DNA from 2 places in the Streptococcus sp. NLN64 genome. Region 1 is predicted to be linked to the other one. Evidence: predicted binding sites of a transcription regulator. Region 1 holds the regulator's gene; the other holds the start of a gene.

Region 1 (3,424 bases):
TCTGCCTCTTTGGGCTCTTCGATGGTCACCTTGGCAAAGCGACGAACCAAGGCCGCGTCTTTTTCAATATGTTTCTGGTATTCCTCTTGGGTGGTCGCACCAAGAGTACGAAGGCTACCACGCGCTAGGGCTGGCTTGAGAATATTGGCTGCATCAAGGGTCGAATCGATTCCACTACCGGAACCAATGATGGTGTGAAGCTCATCGATAAAGAGGATGATGTTGCCTTCCTTCTCGATGTCGTCAATGATGTTGTTCATCCGTTCCTCAAAGTCCCCGCGGAAACGAGTCCCGGCAATCACATTCATCAAGTCCAACTCCATAACCCGCATATCCTGCAAGGCCACAGGCACTTGACCATCTACAATCCGCTGCGCCAAGCCCAAGGCTAGGGCGGTCTTACCAACCCCAGAATCTCCAACTAGAACTGGATTGTTTTTGGTTTTTCGGCTCAGAATATGAACCATGCGGTCAATTTCTTCTTCACGCCCAACAACCGGCTCTAATTGACCGGCGCGGGCTGCAGCAGTCAAGTCACGGCTATAGTCTTCTAGACCACCACTTTGAGTCGTGGGCATGCCCATCATATTGGCCATTTGTTGGGAGGCTGGCCGGCTGCCACGGAAAAAGTTGCGGATGGATTTGATTTCATCCTTAGACCAGCCGACGCGGGCTTCGATGTCCTTCCGCAAGGCTTTCAATTTCTGGGCTTCCTGCTTGTCCTCTGGATCAAACCCAGATGCATAGAGGAGTTGTGTCGCCAGTGATTCATTTTCCTGCAAAAGAACAAGAAAAATGTGTTCTGTCCCAATTTCATCCTGTCCTAGGTGTTGGGCCAGATCCTCCGCGCGTTTAAAAATTTTTTCCATGAGTGGGGAGAAAGGAAAAATGGTCATTTTTTTCTCTTCACGATAGGGGTAACCGATTATCTCCCCTGCTTTTTCTTCTATAAGATCCAAATCAATGGACGCATCTTTAAAGGCCGAACCGACAATACTATAGGGGTTGACCAAAAAACCGGTTAGAAGGTGCCAGGTCTCGAGATGATCACGGCCATAATTATTGGCAAAGACATGGGCCACTTCAAGGGTTTCTATTAATGCATTTGAATACTTCATTCTTTATCCTCTTCTGTCAATTTCTTTTAATAAGTGGAGCATCATTTGGGTACGCAAACGGGGACCATCAGTGCCTAGGGCAGAATCCAGGGCTACGGCCATCAACCAAGTCGCTTCACGGCGTTCTAAGAGGCCTTCTTCAACGAGAAGCAGCAGGATATCCTCATAAACTTGCTCACTTAATTGCGAGTCCAATTTTTCCTGAAGTTCCTGCAACATTTGGTGGTGATTCGAGTAGGAAATCCGTCCAATCCGGATATAGCCACCACCACCTCGTTTGCTTTCAACAACATATCCTTTGCTTTCAGTAAAACGAGTTTTAATGACATAATTAATCTGACTTGGAACAACCTGAAAGAGTTCCGCTAGTTCACTGCGCTTGAGTACGGCCATTCCCATTTGTTCCAAAAGTTGCTTGATGTGCTCTTCAATATTATCGGAGGTATTTCTTGCTACCATGGAAGTCCTTTCTAATTTTGTGAGCATTCCATCCTAGTAACTTGGTCTCCCAAAGTACTTATTCGTAAACGAAATAAAAAAATGAAATCTGACTATATTTGACTTTTATTATATCTTAATTTTCCAAAGATTAAAAGTGGAAAGAGGCCATACAAGATTAGACTAGGACTAAGAATTTCAAACATTAACAATAAAAAAGGCAGGGCTCAAGTCCCCACCTCCTCTTTGTGCAAGTCCAGAAATCTCTGATTTCTGAATTTCCAAGAAATTAGTCTTGACCAAGAGCAGCAGCCATCGTTGCTGCAACTTCTGATTCAAAGTCGTTTGAAGCTTTTTCGATACCATCTCCAACTTCGAAACGTGCAAACGCAACAACAGAAGCGTTTACTGAGTCTAGGTAAGCTTCAACCGTTTTGCTGTCGTCCATGATGTAGACTTGTGCCAGAAGTGTGTAAGCTTGGTCAACTTTAGTGTTGTCTAGCATGAAGCGATCCATTTTACCTGGGATGATCTTATCCCAGATTTTTTCTGGTTTACCTTCAGCAGCCAATTCTGCTTTGATATCTTCTTCTGCTTGTGCGATCACTTCATCAGTCAATTGAGCTTTTGATCCATACTTCAAGAATGGAAGCGCTGGTTTATTAACCATTGCACGGCTTTCGTTGTCTTGCTCGATTGCGTGGTTCAATTGTGCCAACTCATCTTTAACGAATTGCTCATCCAACTCTTTGTAAGAAAGAACAGTTGGTTTCATCGCAGCGATGTGCATAGATACTTGTTTCGCAAGCGCTTCATCGCCACCTTCGATGACTGATATTACACCGATACGGCCGCCATTATGTTGGTAAGCACCAAATGATTGAGCGTCTGTTTTTTCCAACAAAGCGAAACGACGGAATGAGATTTTTTCTCCGATTGTTGCAGTTGCGTTTACGTAAGCTGCTTCAAGAGTTTCACCCGAAGGCATTACCAAAGCAAGTGCGGCTTCGTTGTCTGCTGGTTGACCTTCAGCGATCACTTTAGCAGTTTCGTTTACCAAGTTTACAAATTGTTCGTTTTTCGCAACAAAGTCAGTTTCTGCATTCACTTCAACAACTGCAGCAACGTTACCGTTTACGTAAACACCTGTCAAACCTTCTGCAGCAACACGGTCAGCTTTTTTAGCTGCTTTCGCCATACCTTTTTCACGAAGTAGTTCAATCGCTTTTTCGATATCACCTTCTACTTCAACCAAGGCTTTTTTGGCATCCATGACACCAGCACCAGATTTTTCACGTAGTTCTTTAACAAGAGCGGCTGTAATATTGGCCATTTGAGCTTCCTCCAAAAATTTTTTAAAAAAGGACAGGACGGAGGTCACTGCCCTTTGGGGTTACAAGATTATTCGTTTGATCCTTCAACTACTTCAACGATTTCTTCAATTGAATCTGCTTGACTAGCTGCTGCTGCCATTTCAGCTTCAACAGAAGCAACGTTATCTTCACCTTGACGACCTTCGATAACAGCATCTGCCATTTTCGCAGTGATCAATTTGACAGCGCGGATAGCGTCATCGTTAGCTGGGATGATAACATCGATATCATCTGGATCAGTATTTGTGTCAACCATCGCTACAACTGGGATTCCCAATTTTTTAGCTTCTTTCACAGCGATTTGCTCTTTGTGTGGGTCAACGACATACATTACGTCAGGAATACGTGGCATATCTTCGATACCACCCAAGAATTTCTCAAGACGTGCACGTTGTTTGTTAAGAAGTGCAACTTCTTTCTTAGGAAGAACTTCGAAGACACCTTCTTCTTCCATACGTTTGATTTCTTTCAAGCGAGCAACACGTTTTTGGATAG
Region 2 (3,424 bases), on a different contig from region 1:
TCCACCCTCTTTCCATCCACCTTCCAATTGATGGGCTGTTAGCGCACCCCCTATAAAAATTATCAGGAAATTTAGACAAATCGGCCACCTTGATTTCTTTCTATCTAAATCCGAACAGAGGAACAAATAGGTCGTCAATTAGACTTTTACTTCGTGGATACGGAAATCATTAAAAAGCATTCTTAATCTACTCAAATGGATCAAGGATAGTGAACAAACTAATCTATTCCTGTAAAGTTTAGCATTTAATTTCACTATCCGGTGGGTACTTCTCTAACCTATTCTTCTTATACCTAAATACTAAAAAAGAGACTGGAACAGACATCTTTATGCCTGTCTCAGACTCTTTTTTCTTCTTTGTCGTTATTTTGCAGCTGCGTAGAGCTCTGATACTTTATTCCAGTTAACCACATTCCAGAAGGCTTTGATGTAGTCTGGGCGAAGGTTACGATAGCTTACATAATAAGCGTGCTCCCATACGTCCAAGCCTAAAAGTGGTTCTTGACCATTGGATACTGGGTTGTCTTGGTTAGGTGTAGAGACAACTTCCAATTTTCCTTCAGCGTTGAGCACCAACCAAGCCCAGCCTGAACCAAAGCGGGTTGCTGCTGCAGCGGCGAAGGCTTCTTTGAAGGCATCCATGGAACCAAAGGTTGCTTCAATGGCTGCTGCTAAATCCGCAGATGGAGCTGTAGCTTCTGGTGTCATCATTTCCCAGAAAAGGGAGTGATTGACATGACCACCACCGTTATTGATGACAGCCTGACGAATATCAGCAGGGATAGACTCAACATCTTTCAAGAGATCTAGAATATCTGCTGTCACTTCAGGGTGTTTTTCCAAGGCAGCGTTTAGATTGTTAACGTAAGCTTGGTGGTGCTTATCATGGTGCAAGTGCATGGTTTCTTCATCAATATGTGGTGCTAAAGCATCGTATGCATATGGTAATTCAGGTACTGTATAGGTCATACTCAATTTTACCTCTTTCTTTTTTCCTTAGTTCCATCATACTTCAAAAACGCTGTTATTTCAATTTTCCTGCTCGAGACCTTGCACCATCTCAATCATCAACAGATCCATCAAATAGGCCTTGTCATACAATCCCGTTTTCATATCATAATCCGTTTGAATCATTTTTTCATAGATCTTGCGTAGATAGCTGGTTGGGAGTGCTTGGCTATCTCTTTGGGCAAATCGAACTCGGTAAGGATTGTAACTAATCCCCGTCAATTTTTTCAATTCAGCCACCAGGTTGGCTTCAGTAGAGGGACTGAGGAACCGCACATAGAGAAAGAGGCGAAAATGGCTGAGTAATAGCGCAAGGATTTGGATATCATCTTTGCCCTGGAGCCGTAAATCCGCCATTAAAGACCTGGCTGCCTCCAACTTCCCCTGTAAAAGAAGACTAGAGAGATCAAAAAGATTGTCCTGTAAGGTTTTGGGGAGTAGCTGTCGCAGTTCTTCAACCGTCAAAGTAGCTAGATTGCCGTAGTCTTCCAGAAAGGCTAAGTTTTGACGAAGCAGGCTAACATTCAACATAGACTTCTCCAGCAAGACATCCTGTAAATCTGCCCCTAGCTTCCAACCTCGATTTCTTAACTCTTCCTGTAAAAAGGAACGAAAATCCTTCTCTTTGAGCTCTTTGGTTTCTAATAATAGGGCTTGGCGTTTGAGCAATTTAACCAAACGACGTTTTCCATCCAGCTTGCCTTCCGCAAAAATAAGAACCTTGGTATCAGCACTTGGATTCTGCACATAATCTTCAAAACGCTTGAGATCCTCATCTGACAAATAACGCTTCCGCCCCGTCGTCAAATCCAGAAAAGAATCCAAGACTACCCACTTATTTTCTGCAAAAAAAGGCAGACTTTCCAACTCTTCCTGAACCTGTACATAAGGAGTTTCCCGCATATCCAAGCGGCTCATACTTAAATCAGCTGGATCAAAGCCAATTTTACGGAGTACTTCTTCCTTTAGTAAAGAAAACTGCCCCACATCTTCTCCAGCAACAACAGTTAAAGCTGGAAAATCCCCTGCTGTCATTTTTTCTACTTGTCGAATCGCTGTCATGCTTCCCCCTTTTCTTCTATTCTAGCAAAAATTCCTGTTTCAGCCTATTTGAAATTTTTTAAAAAAACCTTGTGAAAAACTTTACAAACAATCTCGAATGCGCTATAATAATAAATGTGAAATACTTAACAAAGATTAGGAGAGTAGTATGACTGAAAAAACTATCACAAAAGAAGAAAAAGAACAACTAGCTCAAACTCATGTCGATGACTTGGTTTCTAAGGGATTGATTGCCCTTGAGGAAATGCGTAAGCTCAATCAAGAAGAGGTTGATTATATTGTGGCTAAAGCCTCTGTTGCAGCTTTAGACGCACATGGCACTTTGGCCATGCATGCCTACGAAGAAACAGGTCGCGGTGTTTTTGAAGACAAGGCAACTAAAAATCTTTTTGCTTGCGAGCACGTGGTTAACAACATGCGCCATACTAAAACCGTCGGAGTTATCGAAGAAGACGACGTTACTGGTCTTACCTTAATTGCTGAACCAGTTGGGGTTATCTGCGGAATCACACCGACCACGAACCCAACTTCAACAGCAATTTTCAAATCATTGATTTCTTTGAAGACTCGGAATCCAATCATCTTTGCCTTCCACCCTTCCGCACAAGAATCATCTGCACATGCAGCTCGTATCGTTCGAGATGCCGCTATCGCAGCGGGTGCTCCTGAAAACTGTATTCAATGGATTGAACAACCATCCATGGAAGCAACTGCAGCCCTTATGAACCATGCCGGAATTGCTACGATTCTAGCAACTGGTGGAAATGCCATGGTACGTGCTGCCTACTCTTGTGGAAAACCAGCCTTAGGAGTTGGTGCTGGAAATGTGCCAGCCTACGTTGAAAAAACTGCAAATATTCGCCAAGCCGCACACGACATCGTTATGTCTAAATCTTTCGATAATGGAATGGTCTGTGCATCCGAACAAGCAGTGATCATTGACAAAGAAATTTATGAAGAGTTTAGTGACGAATTCAAATCCTACCACACCTATTTTGTAAACAAAAAAGAAAAAGCTCTTCTCGAAGAATTCTGCTTCGGAGCTAAAGCAAATGGGAAGAACTGTGCCCTTGCCAAATTGAATCCGAATATCGTTGGGAAACCAGCGGCTTGGATTGCTGAACAAGCTGGCTTCTCCGTTCCAGAAGGCACCAATATCTTAGCTGCTGAAGTCTCACAAGTCGGTCCAAAAGAACCCTTGACTCGCGAAAAACTTTCTCCAGTTATTGCTGTTTTAAAAGCAGATTCTCGTGAAGATGGCCTAGACAAAGCTCGTCAAATGGTGGAATTCGATGGACTTGGACACTCCGCTGCCATCCATACCGAAGATGCTGAACTTGCCAAGGACTTTGGT

The links. Region 1 encodes CtsR, which represses protease genes until heat stress. Its sites were predicted from a motif close to TTGGTCAAAAAAGGTCAAANA; they were not measured.
Region 2: holA (DNA polymerase III subunit delta) is a predicted target of CtsR. The motif match lies at 2,116-2,136, and genes of this name have one in related genera.

Annotation. Positions count from the first base shown of each region.
Region 1 covers NZ_JADXDQ010000013.1:27,834-31,257, reverse strand. Annotated here, with positions in the region: gene I2503_RS03355 (ATP-dependent Clp protease ATP-binding subunit) at 1-1,118, opposite strand, end outside; gene I2503_RS03350 (CtsR family transcriptional regulator) at 1,122-1,577, opposite strand; gene tsf (translation elongation factor Ts) at 1,846-2,889, opposite strand; gene rpsB (30S ribosomal protein S2) at 2,958-3,424, opposite strand, start outside.
Region 2 covers NZ_JADXDQ010000033.1:15,981-19,404, reverse strand. Annotated here, with positions in the region: partial or broken gene I2503_RS09640 (family 1 glycosylhydrolase) at 1-79, opposite strand, end outside; gene I2503_RS06085 (superoxide dismutase) at 364-969, opposite strand; gene holA (DNA polymerase III subunit delta) at 1,030-2,070, opposite strand; gene adhE (bifunctional acetaldehyde-CoA/alcohol dehydrogenase) at 2,219-3,424, shown strand, end outside.